DNA from 3 places in the Mesorhizobium sp. RCAM 06353 genome. Region 1 is predicted to be linked to each of the others. Evidence: predicted binding sites of a transcription regulator. Region 1 holds the regulator's gene; each other region holds the start of a gene.

The links. Region 1 encodes PhoB, which activates phosphate uptake and scavenging genes when phosphate is short. Its sites were predicted from a motif close to TGTCATNNANCTGTCAT; they were not measured.
Positions count from the first base shown of each region.
Region 2: AC56QX_RS26495 (toxic anion resistance protein) is a predicted target of PhoB. The motif match lies at 3,598-3,614, and genes of this name have one in related genera.
Region 3: ppk2 (polyphosphate kinase 2) is a predicted target of PhoB. The motif match lies at 3,393-3,409, and genes of this name have one in related genera.

Region 1 is NZ_CM185031.1:1,948,850-1,953,937, reverse strand. Features, by position in the region: gene xylF (D-xylose ABC transporter substrate-binding protein) at 1-245, opposite strand, end outside; gene AC56QX_RS09195 (ROK family protein) at 517-1,767, shown strand; gene phoB (phosphate regulon transcriptional regulator PhoB) at 1,780-2,469, opposite strand; gene phoU (phosphate signaling complex protein PhoU) at 2,489-3,196, opposite strand; gene pstB (phosphate ABC transporter ATP-binding protein PstB) at 3,222-4,025, opposite strand; gene pstA (phosphate ABC transporter permease PstA) at 4,022-4,873, opposite strand; gene pstC (phosphate ABC transporter permease subunit PstC) at 4,877-5,088, opposite strand, start outside.
Region 2 is NZ_CM185031.1:5,438,434-5,443,521, forward strand. Features, by position in the region: gene AC56QX_RS26480 (LacI family DNA-binding transcriptional regulator) at 291-1,367, shown strand; gene AC56QX_RS26485 (OpgC family protein) at 1,380-2,591, opposite strand; gene AC56QX_RS26490 (alpha/beta hydrolase) at 2,823-3,482, shown strand; gene AC56QX_RS26495 (toxic anion resistance protein) at 3,656-4,735, shown strand; gene AC56QX_RS26500 (substrate-binding domain-containing protein) at 4,747-5,088, shown strand, end outside.
Region 3 is NZ_CM185031.1:5,429,344-5,434,431, forward strand. Features, by position in the region: gene AC56QX_RS26420 (polyhydroxyalkanoate depolymerase) at 1-526, shown strand, start outside; gene AC56QX_RS26425 (glyoxalase superfamily protein) at 786-1,328, shown strand; gene AC56QX_RS26430 (dihydrofolate reductase family protein) at 1,511-2,158, shown strand; gene ppk2 (polyphosphate kinase 2) at 2,366-3,286, opposite strand; gene AC56QX_RS26440 (aldo/keto reductase) at 3,568-4,611, shown strand; gene AC56QX_RS26445 (glycosyl transferase family 90) at 4,679-5,088, opposite strand, start outside.

The sequences.
Region 1 (5,088 bases):
CCCTGCGAAATCAGGCTTTCGACATCGGTAAGCTGCTTGCCGGGGTTGGACTGCGCATCGGCGGAGATGTACTTGTCGCCGGCGGCTTCGATCGCCTTCTTCATCGCGGCTTCGTCGGTCTTCCAGCGCTCTTCCTGGAAGTTGGACCACGAAACGCCGATGACCTTGTCCTTCGCCTGCGCGACCGACACGAGCGTCAGCGACATGGCGACACCCGCCAGGATGGCGGCTGTGAATCTCTTCATGATATTCCTCCCTGCGCCGCGTATGGCGCGACCAAACTGGCCCTAAGGCCGGCACAAAGGCTCTATTTTTTCGAGCCTCGAAAAAACACTGATGCAACACCGGAACGCTGTCAACAACGATTCTGATGGATTTTGATGTCCTCGCGAATTTTTTTCGAGCCTCGGAATAAATAAATGACAGGGCGGGCCGCTTCTGCCAGTATTTGACCGTGTCGCTGGCAGCGTTCGAGGGGCCGGAGGAACCGCGGCGACCGGGAGGATGTGGGAAAACATGTCGGTCGGAATCCGCCACGACGATCTGCGCCGGCGCAACCGCGCCATGGTGATTGCGGCCGTGCGCCGGGCCGGTCGGCCGTCGCGCACCGAGATTGCCGCGACCACCGGCCTCAGCCACTCGACCATATCGGCGATCTCTTCCGACCTGATCGGCGAAGGCATCCTGGCCGAAGGCAAGCCGAGCGAGGCCGGCGCGCTCAAACGCGGCCGGCCGCAGGTCGGCCTCGGCCTGAACCCCGAGGCCGCGGCTGTCATGACCGTGGTGCTGTCGCTGAATTTCCTCTCCGTCGCCGTCATCGACTATGCCGGCCAGGTCGTATCGGAAGAACAGCGCCGGCTGGACACGCTGACCATGTCGCGCGAAGCGCTGATCGGCGAATGCGTCGCCATCGTGCGGCGGCGCCTCGAGGATCCCGATATCGACGTGCGCAGCGTCGCCCGCATCGCGCTGGCGATCCAGGGCATCACCGACACCGCGGCCCGGGCGATGCTCTGGTCGCCGATCACGCCGCAGACCAACATCGCCTTCGCCGACATACTCGAGGCCGAGTTCGGCATCCCCGCCACCATGGAAAACGACTGCAACATGATGGCGGTGGCGCTGCGCTGGCGCGATCCCGAGCGCTACCGCGACGACTTCATCGCCATCCTTCTGTCGCACGGCATCGGCATGGGCCTGGTGCTGAAGGGCGAGCTGTTCACCGGCACCCATTCCTCGGGCGGCGAGTTCGGCCACATGATCCATCGGCCCGGCGGCGCGCTCTGCCGCTGCGGACGCCGCGGCTGCGTCGAGGCCTATGCCGGCAACTACGCCATCTGGCGTAACGCCAGGCAACTCAGTGAGGACACCGAGCCGGTCGCCGATGTCAGCGACGCGCAGATGCGGGCGCTCGCCGCCACGGCACGCGAACGAGACGGACCCGAGCGCGAAGCCTACCGCAAAGCCGGCGAGGCACTGGGCTACGGCCTCGGCAGCCTGTTCGCTCTGATCGATCCCGCACCCGTCGCCATGGTCGGCGTCAGCGCCGCCGCCTTCGACCTGATCGAGCCGGCATTGCGCGAGGCCATCGCCCAGACCGCCGGCGGCCAACACTCGAAATCGATTTCCTTCGACACCGAACCGAACGAACTTCCCCTCATCCGCGAAGGCTGCGCCATGCGCGCATTGACCTTCGTCGACCAGGAGATTTTCGCGCCAGGCGTGCAGGCGAAATCAGGCCTTGCCGCAAAGAAAAACGTAGCCTGAATCAGGTCGCGCTCAATCCTCGCGGATCGCGTAGCCCGCCCCACGAATGGTGCGGATAACGTCCGGCATGCGGCCATTGTTGACCGCCTTGCGCAGCCGGCCGACATGCACGTCCACCGTGCGCTCGTCGATATAGATCGTCTCGCCCCAGACATTGTCGAGCAGCTGGCTGCGCGAGAACACGCGGCCGGGATGGCGCATCATGAATTCAAGCAGGCGGAACTCGGTCGGGCCGAGCCGGATCTCGCTCTTCTTGCGATAGACCCGGTGCGATTCACGGTCGAGCACGATATCGCCGACCTTGAGCACGCTTGACAGAACTTCCGGCTTGGCGCGGCGCAGCAGCGCCTTGACGCGAGCCATGAATTCCGGCGTCGAGAACGGCTTGACCAGATAGTCGTCGGCGCCGGTCGAGAGCCCACGTACGCGGTCGCTTTCTTCGCCCCGCGCGGTCAGCATGATGATCGGCAGCCGCTCGGTCTCGGGCCGCATCCGCAGGCGCCGACAGAGTTCGATGCCGGACACCGCCGGCACCATCCAGTCGAGCACCAGAAGGTCGGGCACGTTCTCCTGCAGGCGGATTTCAGCCTCGTCGCCGCGCGGCACCACCTCCACCTGGTAGCCTTCGGATTCAAGATTGTAACGGAGCAGCACCCCCAGCGGCTCCTCATCCTCCACCACCATAATGCGTGGCGCGATCATTGATTGGTCACCTCTTGCGTCAGGCCGCGGGCGCCGACATCGCCGTCTCATCCTGCTTGGGACGATTGGCGGGCAACTGCGTGCCGGTCAGGACATAGTAGGCGTTTTCGGCGATGTTGGTCACGTGGTCGCCGATGCGTTCGAGATTCTTGGCGCAGAACAACAGATGCGTGCACGCCGTGATGTTGCGCGGATCTTCCATCATGTAAGTCAGCAGTTCGCGGAAGACGGAGGTGTATTTGACGTCGATGCGTTCGTCGTCGGCGCGCAGCTTCGCCAGTGCCGCGGCATCGCGCGCCGCATACTCTTCGATCACGCCCTGCACCTGGATCAGCACCAGCTGCGCCATGGCGTCGATGGAGTGCGACAGGTCGCGCGGCGTGGCGCTGAGACCGACGGTGCCGACGCGCTTGGCGATGTTCTTGGCAAGGTCGCCAATGCGCTCGAGGTCGCCGGCCATGCGGATCGAGCCGACGACATGGCGCAGATCATCGGCCATCGGCTGGCGCTTGGCGATCAGCGTGATGGCGCGGTCGTCGAGTTCGCGCTGGCGCGCGTCCATGATGGCATCGTCGGAGACCACACGCTGTGCCAGCGCGTTGTCGGAATTCAGCAGCGCCTTGGTGGCGCCGCCGACCATCGAGCCGGCGAGGTCGCCCATGTCGCTGATCAGCCTGCTGATCTGTCCGAGATCCTCATCGAAGGCTGCGACTGTGTGTTCGGCCATGATCCTGGTCCTCGTATGCGTGCGATCAGCCGAAGCGGCCGGTGATGTAGTCTTGCGTGCGCTTCTCGCGAGGCGACGTGAATATCTTCTCGGTTTTGTCGAACTCGACCAGTTCGCCCAGATACATGAAGGCGGTCTGCTTCGAGACGCGCGCCGCCTGCTGCATATTGTGGGTGACGATGACGATCGTGTAGTCGGCCTGCAGCTCGTCGATCAGCTCCTCGATCTTGGCGGTCGACAGCGGATCGAGCGCCGAGGCCGGCTCGTCGAGCAGGATGACTTCCGGCTTCACCGCCACCGTGCGGGCGATGCACAGCCGCTGCTGCTGGCCGCCTGACAGGCTGAGGCCGCTGGCATTGAGCTTGTCCTTGACCTCGTTCCACAGGGCTGCGCGCTTCAGCGCCTGCTCGACGCGGCCGTCCATCTCGGCCTTGCTGATCTTCTCATAGAGCCTGACGCCGAAGGCGATATTCTCATAGATCGACATCGGGAACGGCGTCGGCTTCTGGAACACCATGCCGATCTTGGTGCGCAGCAGGTTGAGATCCTGCGAACGGTCGAGAACGTTCTTGCCGTCGAGCAGCACCTGGCCCTCGGCGGTCTGCTTGGGATAGAGTTCATAGATGCGGTTGAAGACGCGCAGCAGCGTCGACTTTCCGCACCCCGACGGTCCGATGAAGGCGGTGACGCTGCGCTCGGGCAGCGACAGCGTGATATCCTTCAGCGCCTTCGACTGGCCATAATAGAAGTTGAGGTTCTTGACCTCGATCTTTACCTTGGCGGCTGCCTCGGCGGCGATCGTCATGTCTGGAGACAACATCTGGCTCATTTGTCCTCTCTGCGTCCGGTCAAGCTGCGCGCAAAGATGCTGAGCGCGAGAACCGTCAATGTGATGATGAGTGCACCAGTCCAGGCCAGTTGCTGCCATTCCTCGTAAGGGCTGAGAGCGAACTGGAAGATGGTCACAGGCAGGCTGGCCATTGGCGCGTTGAGATTGCTCGACCAGAACTGGTTGTTCAACGCCGTGAAAAGAAGGGGTGCCGTCTCGCCGGAGATGCGGGCGATGGCCAGCAATATGCCGGTGACAATGCCCGACAGCGCGGCGCGGTAGGCGACTGACTTGATGACCACCCAGCGCGGCGCGCCGATCGCGGTGCCGGCTTCGCGCAAGGCGTTGGGCACCAGGTTGAGCATGTCCTCGGTGGTGCGCACGACGACCGGGATGACCAGGATGGCAAGCGCGACGGCGCCGGCGATCGCCGAGAAATGCCCCATCGGCCGCACCATCAGCTCATAGACGAACAGGCCGATGATGATCGACGGCGCCGACAGAAGGATGTCGTTGATGAAGCGCACCACGGTGGTGAGTTTCGAGAAGCGGCCATATTCGGCCATGTATGTGCCGGCCAGAACACCGATCGGTGTGCCGACGATGATGCCGATGATGGTCATCACGATGCTGCCGTAGATGGCGTTGAGCAGACCGCCGGCATCTCCGGGCGGCGGCGTCATTTCCGTGAAGACCGCAAGATTGACACCGGAAAGGCCCTTGTAGAGCAGGGCGCCGAGGATGAGCGCCAGCCAGACAAGGCCGATTCCGGCGGCGACGACGCACAGCGTCATCATCACCCCATTCTTGCGCTTGCGGCTCTGGTGAAGCGACGTGGCTGTCGACATCGGTCAGGCTCCGGTGCGGGCGTCGATGCGCATCAGCATGTAGCGTGCGATGGCAAGGATCAGGAAAGTGATGACGAACAGGATCAGGCCGAGCGCCACCAGCGAAGAGGTGTAGAGATCGCCGACCGCTTCGGTGAATTCGTTGGCGATGGTGGCCGAGATCGTCGTTGCCGGCGCGAACAGCGAGGTCGAGATGCGGTGCGCGTTGCCGATGA
Region 2 (5,088 bases), 3.5 Mb from region 1:
CTCCACAAGGAAGCGAAGGTCGCGAATCCATGGGGCGGTCCTGCCCCGGCGCCTGGGCCTGTTGGCGCCCGACCCGATACTCCAGTCGTTGCGATAGATGTCTTCGAACAGATAATTGACGGGATGCATGGCGCACCTCCCTAGGTCGTTTCGCAGAGCAAATCTGCCTCTTGGATCGATTCAATCGTAGGTCTTCGCACATCCTCGGTCAAGCAAAATTTGAATCGATCCAACGAAAGTGCTAGATGCAAATCTGGAACGTGCTAAATGCATGTCAGGAGGCACGCACAATGGCGTCACTCACCGCAGGCAATCGAAGACCCGTCCGGCTGGCCGACATCGCCAAGGCCGCCGGGGTTTCGCACGGCACCGCATCCAATGTGTTCAGCCGCCCCGAGATCGTTCGCGAGGAAGTCCGCGAACGGGTCAAGGCCGCAGCCGAGGCGATGGGCTATGGCGGGCCGGATCCCAAAGGTCGCCTGCTGCGGGCCGGCAAGGTTAACGCCATCGGCGTCGCCACGGCCGAACCCCTCTCCTATTTCTTCGACGATCCCTTCGCGCGGGTCATGATGGCCAGCATCTCGCAGGCCTGCGACGCAACGGGAGCCGGGATCTCCCTGGTTTCAGCCGCCAACAACGAACAGCTTGCCTGGAACATCCAGAGCGCCCTGGTCGACGGCTTCATCGTCTTCTGCGTCGAGGGTGGTTCGCGCCTAGTGGAACTGGCACGTGAGCGCAAACTGCCCTTCGTGGCGCTCGACCTGGACTCCGAGGATGGGGCGGTCGCGGCGATCGGTGTCGACAACATCGCCGGCGCCAGCCTGGCTGCGCGCCATCTCACCGATCTCGGACATCGCCGCTTTGCCGTTCTGGCACTGCCTTTTGCCGACGGCAGGACAGGTCTCGTTTCACCCGAGCAGGTTCGCTCCGCGACCTACGCGGGAACGCGCGACCGCCTCACCGGCTATCTCAGGGAGCTTTCGCGGGTTGGCATCGACACATCCAAAGTGCCCATCTACGAGACCGCCAACGATGCGGCCAGTGCGAAAGCCGGGCTCGAAACCATCTTCGCGGCCAAGGAGCCGCCCACGGCCATTCTGGCGATGTCGGACAAGATAGCCCTGGTGACGCTCGAATGGCTGAGCGCGCGCAAGCTCAACGTCCCCACCGATGTTTCCGTCGTCGGGTTCGACGGTGTTCCGGAGTCCGCCGTATCCGAGCCGTCACTGACCACGATCGCCCAGCCGATAGCCGATATGGGCCGCCTTGCCGTCAAGGCGATCCTGGAAAACGACGGCAAGGTCAGCCGGCAGTTGCTGCCGGTCGAACTGATCGTGCGCGCCTCGTCGGCTCCGCCGCGCGGCTGAGCCGCGCCCCTCTCAGCGATTGGCCCGTGCCACGGCCGAGACGCCGAAAGACGCACGGACCGGCGTGACATCCTTTTGCGTCGGACGGACCTTGCCCGCGCGGCCGATGGTCGACAGCCATTCGAGATAGAAGGCGAGCGCGAACTGCATGGCGATGCCGGCCGACAGCAGCAGGCTGTCATAGGCAAGCCCGCCCGGATTGATCAGTTTCATCACCTGCGCGATCATGGCGATCACCGTGCCGGCGATGAAGACCGGCAGCGAACGCTTGCCGAGTATCGCCAGTGGATGGTCCGGGCTGGTGCGGAACAGGTTTGACAGCGCCGGCAAGGCGACGATGAGGTAGCTGACCGCCAGGATATGCAACAGACGCGGCAGCGACAGGAAAGTCTTGTCGAAGCCACCGATCACCACCGGTAGCTTGAACCAGGTTATCTGCCCCCAGAGCGGACTGTGCACCCAGACCAGAGCCGTCGCCACATAGGCCGCGGCCGCGCCGACCAGCCAGCGGTTGACCGGAATGACGCCGCCGCGCCTGACATGCAGCATGCTGGCCAAGCCGATGTTGAACAGGAACTGCCAGGACAGCGGGTTCAGGAACCAGAAACCGGGTTCGGGATAGTTGGGCGGGGCGATCTGCCAGATGCCGGCGACGAGCCACAGCGCGCCGGAGGCGGCAAGCGCCGCGACAGGCCTGTAGCTGATCAGCAGGACGAAGGCCGGCGCCATCAAAAGCAGCGCGGCATAGACCGGCAGGATGTTGTTGTAGCCGAGCTGATGGCCGAGCGTGACGATGCCGACCAGCACTTCCGGCGTGTTCTTCATCAATGGCTCGATGTTGATCAGCTTGAGCAGTTCCGGCCGCCTGGCGAACACCGCCACGGCGCAGAACAGGGCGATCACCACCATGGTCGTGACAATATGGGCGACGTAGAGCATGCCTGCCCGCCGCCACATCTTCAATGTGGCCAGAAGCTGGCCACCCGGCCGGAACTTGTTGCCATAGGCAAGCGCGACCGAGATGCCGGAAATCAAAACGAATGCCTCGGCCGCGTCGGAGAAACCGAAATTCTTGTATGTGAAGGCCTCGAAAGCCGTGCCCGGCACGTGGTCGATGAAAATGATGATGAGCGCAAGCGCGCGCAACACATCGACACGCGTATCGCGATCCGGGATACGCGTGTCGCGTTCGGGGGTACGCAAATTGCGATCCGGGATACGCATATTGCGATCCGACAAAACAGGGGTAGTCATCGACAAAAGGCCTCAAAGCTGGTTGTTCATGTCCAGCAATGCGACCCCCGGCGCACCGCTTCGATTCCTCCCACGTGGAGTATATCGGCGCAGAAACGGGCTGGAATGCGCCTGGTTCAATCAACTTTCGCGGAGCACGAACATATTGCGTTTTGAAGCCGGCAAATTGAGCGGAACCTCATATAATCAAGAGGATGCGGGATGACTGGCGTCGTCGTCGAAAGCGGCCCGCTGCTCACGGATCTAGCCTTTCACTACCGTCTCCTGGGCGCTGGCGGCGACAGCCGTGAATGCCTGTTCCTGCTGCATGGGTCGGGTGTCGACGAGACCACTCTGGTGCCGCTGGCAAGACAGATCGCGCCCGGCGCCGTGCTGGTGGCGGCGCGTGGCCGTATCCCCCAGGAGGACGGTTTTCGCTGGTTCGAGCGGATAAGCCCGACGCGTTTCGAACAGAAGAGCATCGTCACCGAAACGGCTGCCTTCTCGGCATTTGCAAACGAGGCCGCCAAGCGCCATGGGCTCGATCTCACCCGCGCTGCTTTTCTCGGCTATTCGAACGGCGCCAATCTGGTTTCCAGCCTGATGCTGCTCCATCCGGGCATCGTCCGCAGGGCGGCACTGCTGAGGCCAATGCCTGTGCTTGACGACGTGCCGGCGACGGATCTTGCGGGAACACGGACGCTGATCATCGCCGGCGCCGTCGACGAAACCTACGGACCCTTCGCGCCGGCGCTGGTCACACTGCTCAGCCAACGCCGCAGCGAGATCGACGCCCGGATCATCCCATCAGGCCATGACATCGGTGATCCGGACGCCGCCATCGTCAGGCAATGGCTGGCAGGATCGGCTGCCGTGGCGTAGGCGGAGCCGCCCGAGCGTCAGGCAGCCTGTTTCGCGGCAGGAATCACCAGAATAAGTGCGACAAAAGCAACTATTCACCAACGAAATGGCCCGGGCCTTCCATTGTCCACAGCGGCGACATATGTCTGTCACATCCGGCCTATCGAGATACTGTTCACTGAGGGGAGGTCTGCATGACCGACAAGAACAGCATCACTCTGCTCGACGACACTTCGCAATTGCCTGTCATTACGGCCAATCCGGCTGAAATCGCCAAGATTGAAAACAGCATCGACGTGCGCGACCGCGCCGCGATTTCGGTTTTCGGCGACCGCGCCCAGCAATCCGTCAGCGACTACGCCGACAAGATCCTGTCGCAGCTGCGCAATCGCGATCTCGGCGACACGGGCGATCTCCTGACCGACATCATCATGAAGGCCAAGAACCTCGATCCGGCTTCGCTGAAGGATCAGGGGTTTTTGAGCAATCTGTTTTCCTCGTTCAAGGCACGGCTCGAGCGCTTCAAGGAAAAATACGAGGATGTGGCCGGGCAGATCGACCGCATCGGCCTGGAGCTCGACCGTCACAAGGATACGCTGCGGCGCGACATCGCCGTGCTCGACGACTTGCACGAGCAGACCAAGGACTCCATCCTCAAGCTCGATGCCTATGTGCAGGCGGGCAAGAAATTCGTTGACGACTACCGCGCCAACGAACTGCCGAAACTGAAGGCTGCCGCCGATGCCGGAGGCGGCGATGTTGGTGGTACGCTGGAAGCGCAAACCTATCAAGACGCGGTGCAGGCGCTCGACCGGCTGGAAAAGCGCGTCTTCTATCTGGTGCAGGCGCGCCAGCTCGGCATCCAGCAATTGCCGCAGATCCGCATCGTCCAGTCCGGCGACGAGACGCTGATCGAGAATTTGCAGGCGACCTCGGCGCTGACCGTGCCGGCCTGGAAGCAGAAGATGGTGATCCTGCTTGGCCTGACCAACCAGAAATCGGCGCTCGAACTGCAAAAGACGGTGACGGACGCCACCAACGAGATGATCCGCCAGACCTCCAAGATGATGAAGGACCAGGCGATCTCGATCGAGGAGCAGGCGCAACGCGGCATTGTCGATGTCGAAACGCTGGCGCAGGCCAATCGCGACCTCATCGACACGGTGCAAGGCGTGCTGAAGGTCCAGCAGGAAGGCCGCCAGAAGCGGGCGGATGCCGAAAAGCAGATGGACCAGATGACGCTCGATCTCAAGAAAGCGCTTACTCAAAGCTGATCGGAACCGCCATGCCGAAGACGCTGACGTCCGTTCTGCTGCTGGCCCTCGCAATGATTTTGGCGGCTTGCAATTCGAGCAACGTCAAGTTCTCGATTGTATCCGGTTCCGAGAACACGGTGCTGCAGCCCATCGTGCAGGAGTTCTGCGACAAGCAAGGCGCTACCTGCAGCTTCGCCTATGAAGGCTCGCTCGACATCGGCCTTGGCCTGCAACGACCCACCGGACTTGACCAAGACGCCGTCTGGCCAGCCTCAAGCGTGTGGGTGGATCTATTCGATTCCGGCCGCAAGGTGCGCAACCTGACCTCGATCGCGCAGATGCCGGTCATTCTGGGCGTGCGTAAATCCAAG
Region 3 (5,088 bases), 3.5 Mb from region 1:
CATCTCGGGTGTGCCCTGGCGCCATGCCGGCGGTGGACGCCGGGTCTATCCGGGCTTTCTCCAGCTTGCCGCGTTCATGGGTATGAACATGGACCGGCACACGAAAGCGCACCGTAAACTGCACGACCATCTGGCCGCCGGCGAGACCGCCGAGGCCGAGAAGATCAAGACTTTCTATGACGAGTATCTGGCGGTGCTCGACCTCACCGAGGAATTCTATCTCGAGACCATAGACCGCGTGCTCCAGAAGGCGGAGATCGCCACCGGGACCTACACTTTCCGTGGCAGCCTGGTCGATCCGGGCGCGATCCGCAACACCGCGCTGCTCACCGTCGAAGGCGGGCGCGACGATATCTGCGCACTCGGACAGACTTCGGCCGCGCATGAATTGTGCCGGTCACTGCGTCCGCATCTCAAACGCCATCACCTGCAGGCCAATGTGGGCCATTATGGCGTCTTCAACGGCAAACGCTGGGAGCGTGAAATCTATCCGGTCGTGCGCAATCTCATCCTGTCGATGGAATAGCTTTTCGCGCCTTGGCACGTGGCCCTTGCCACCGAGAGCCTGCCACATTCCGCAAATCCAACCGATTTTTTGCGCTGACAAGATCAGCGTGACCCGGCTATGATGGCGGCACGGTCGGAGGCGACCGGCAGCCCGCACCTCGCCAAGAGGTATGGCGAACGCCTCCAGAGGATGCTTCCTGACCCGTTTCACCGTCGGGGCGAAGGCGTCGGCAATGCGGGCACTGACGAAGACTTCGCCGTGACCCGAGGAAACGGACATGCTTGCCTATCGTGATGCCAAGACCATGGCGAAATCCATGCGGGAGGCGCTTGCCGCCCGCGACCTGACGATCAGCCACAGCGAGGCCCTGGAGATCGTCGCGCGCCAGTTCGGACTGGCGACCTGGAACATCCTGTCGGCGAAAATCGATGCGCCCGCAGCCAGGCAGGAGACAATCGTCTTCGAACGGACGGCGCCGATCGTGCGCATCTTCGACATTGCCAAGGCGCACGAATTCTATCTCGGCTACCTCGGCTTCGCCGTGGACTGGGAGCATCGCTACGGCGAGAACTTCCCGCTGTACACGCAGGTCTCGCGCGGCAACCTTGTCCTGCATTTGTCCGAACATGCCGGCGACGCGACGCCGGGCGGCAACATGGTTGTGTACATGAAAGGCATCCGCGACTTTCACAAAGAGCTTGCGGCCAAGCACTACCGCTACATGAAGCCTGGTCTGGAACAGGAGGATGGACGGCTGACGGTCGAGGTCATCGACCCGTTCAGCAACCACATCCGCTTCATGGAACTCACCGGCGAATAGCCTGATATTGCGTCTGCTTCGGCGGCCACCACTGACTATCCCAGCGCATCACTACGCAACATTCCGGACGTCACTTGGCGACGTTGTCAGGACGTGTCTGCATCGTGGGGAACACCGCTTGCGAATTGCAATCGGTTTGCTACAAGAGACCGCTTGCAGACATAATTGGTTAGGAGGCCTCCATGCCCAAACTTCGCGTCAACGCCTTCACCCTATCGCTCGACGGCTATGGCGCCGGTCCCGATCAGGACTTGCAAAATCCGCTCGGCGTTGGTGGGCAATCCTTGCACAAGTGGTTTGTCGACACCCGCACCTTCCGTGAGATGGTGCTCGGAAAAGATGGCGGCACCACCGACGTCAACGAGGCGTTCGCGGCCCGCAGCTTCGAGAATGTCGGCGCCTGGATCCTCGGCCGCAATATGTTCGGGCCGATCCGCGGCGAATGGCCTGACGACAGCTGGAAAGGCTGGTGGGGCGACAACCCGCCCTACCATGTGCCGGTTTTCGTGCTGACGCACCACGAGCGGGCGCCCATCACGATGGAAGGCGGCACGACCTTTTATTTCGTGACCGACGGCATCCATTCGGCGCTCGAGCAGGCAAAGGCGGCAGCTGATGGCAAGGATGTGCGGATTGGTGGCGGCGTCGCCACCATCCGGCAATATCTGCAGGAGAGCTTGATCGACGAGATGCATCTGGCAATCTCGCCCGTGCTGCTTGGCAAGGGCGAGAACCTTTTTGCCGGTTTGGATATGTTGAAGCTGGGCTACGAGTGCACCGAGCAGGTGGCGACAGCGCTTGCCACGCATGTGGTGATCAAGCGGGGTTAGCCACTTTCTCCCCGTTCTACGGGGAGAAATGCCCGGCAGGTCAATGAGGGGCGGTGCTGACGGCTGAAGATTGCGTTATCGACAACACCGCCGATGGGAATATGGTCTGGCTCGCGCAACGCGATTTGGCAACCTATCGAGGTTCGCGCTGCCCCTCATCCGCCGGCCGGCACCTTCTCCCCGTAAACGGGGAGAAGGGAGCTAATTTCAATACTTCTCCGGCACGTAAAGCTCGCGCGGCAGCGTCTGGCGTTCGTATTCGGGATTGAAGACACGCTCCGGCAGCGTGATCTCCTCGTGCGGCACCTCTTCATATGGCAGCTGCTTGAGCAGATGGTCGATGCAGTTCAGCCGCGCCCGCTTCTTGTCGTTGCCCTCGACGATGAACCAGGGCGCTTCGGGAATGTTGGTGCGGGCGAAGGTCTCTTCCTTGGCCTTGGTGTATTGCTCCCAGCGCACGCGCGACTGCAAATCCATCGGTGACAGCTTCCACTGCTTCATCGGGTCGTGGATGCGCATCAGGAAGCGCATCTGCTGTTCCTCGTCGGTGATCGAGAACCAGTATTTGACCACGGTGATGCCTGAGCGCACCAGCATGCGCTCAAACTCCGGCACGTCGCGGAAAAATTCCTCGACCTGGCCTCCATCGGCAAATCCCATCACTCGTTCGACGCCGGAGCGGTTGTACCAGGAGCGGTCGAACAGCACGATCTCGCCACCCGCCGGCAGATGCGGCACATAACGCTGGAAGTACCATTGCGACTTCTCGCGTTCGGTCGGCGCCGGCAGCGCCACGACGCGGCAGATGCGCGGATTGAGCCGCTGGGTGATGCGCTTGATGACGCCGCCCTTGCCGGCGGAATCGCGGCCCTCGAAAATGACCACCAGCTTCTTCTTGTGATAGGCGACCCAGGACTGCAGCTTGATCAATTCGGACTGCAGGCTGATCAGGTCGCGAAAATACTGCATGCGGTCGATCGAAGGCGGATGCGCGTTCTTGTAGATCTTGGCGATCTCCATCGACAGCGCCGGCTCGGACATTTCGAGCTCATAATCTTCGTCGAGCGTGTCGGCGAGTTCGGCTTCAAGCCAGTCCTTGGCGGGAGAATTCTGTCTCAGCTCGGTCATATCGGTCGCTCCGCTTGCAAGCCTGTCGGTTCTTGTCCGGCACCCCAAACTGCTGGCCTGCGGCCTGGAATGGAAACACCTTAGCCGAATTCAATATAGGCCGGCAGTGACGGTTTTATTGCAGCCCGAGCGCGATTGCCGTCACCGCCAATCCCGCGAGGTACGATCGATCCGTCGTCTTGGCATGGCGACAAGCCGACCAAATTGTCCTACAAATCCCTGGTCGCATTCCGGGCTGCCCTTTGGCGGCGCCCCAATTCAACACAATCGCGAGGACTGACATGGAATACCGTACTCTCGGCCGTTCCGGCCTGAAGGTTTCGACACTCACCCTGGGCACCATGACCTTCGGTGGCACCGGGCCATTCGCCGCGGTCGGCAACAGCGATCTTACTGAAGCCAAGCGGATGATCGACATGTGCATCGACGCCGGCATCAACCTCATCGACACCGCCAATGTCTATTCGAACGGCCTGTCGGAGGAGATCATCGGCGAGGCGCTCGGCGGCAAGCGCAAGAACGACGTGCTGATCGCCTCCAAGGCGCGCATGCGGATCGGCAGCGGACCGAACGACGAAGGACTGTCCCGCCACCATCTGATCCGCGAATGCGAAAAGAGCCTGAAGCGGCTGAAGACCGACGTCATCGACATCTATTTCGTCCACCAATGGGACGGCCTTACCCCGGTCGAGGAAACGGTCGCCGCGCTCGACACTTTGGTCAGCCAGGGCAAGGTGCGCTATATCGGCTGCTCCAACTGGTCCGGCTGGCAAGTGATGAAGGCGCTCGGGATTAGCGACAGCCGCCACCAGCAGCGCTTCGTCACCCAGCAGATCCACTACACGCTAGAGGCCCGCGAAGCCGAATACGAGCTGCTGCCGATCTCGGTCGACCAGGGGCTGGGCGTGCTGGTCTGGAGCCCGCTCGCCGGCGGCCTGCTGTCCGGCAAATACCGCCGCGACAGCCCGACCGCTCGGCAGCTCGCCGGCTGGTCCGAGCCGCCGATCCGCGATGAGGACCGGCTCTGGCAGATCGTCGACGTGCTGGTCGAGGTCGGCAAGGCCCGCGGGGTGTCGGCGGCACAGGTGGCGCTTGCCTGGCTGCTCGGCCGCCCCGCCGTCTCCTCGTTGGTGATCGGCGCCCGCAACGATGTCCAACTCAAGGACAATCTCGCGGCGGCAAGCCTGGAGCTCAGCCTTGAGGAACGCCAGCGCCTCGACGCGGTCAGCCGGCCGCCTTTGCTCTACCCCTATTGGCACCAGCAATTGACGGCGAAGGCTCGCTTTGGCGCTGCCGATCTCGTGATTGACCGAAGCGGCGTATAGGTACAGGTTTGACGAGAGGCTGGCGGGTCCAAGCTCGCCGGTCTCCAGTTTTTGACGCGGGAATTGCTCATCCCATAATGTAGCGCCAGACCTCCGCGTCAGGTTTGATCTGGCCGCTCAGCACGAAGTATTTGTAGAGCACCAGAAGCGAGATCGCCTGTTCGGCCTGTTCGTCGTTGAATATCCGGCAATAGCCATTCGCGGCCGCGATGATGCGCTCTGCCTTCGCCGGGTTCCGTTCGAAATAGGCCACCTTTTCGCCGAGATCGGCGAAATCCGGATCGAGCGGCACATAGTGCACATTGGCTTCGAGTTGCCGCTCCGCGAACCAGGTCTCGTATGTCGGCGGCGGCATCAGGCAGAGCGACTTCGAGTTCAGTATCCATTTCAGGTTGGTCGCCACGTCATTGCCCTCAAGCGAGACGATGTAGCGATAGCGCTGGTGCTGGCTGATGCTGAGAAAGGGCTTGGCGTATT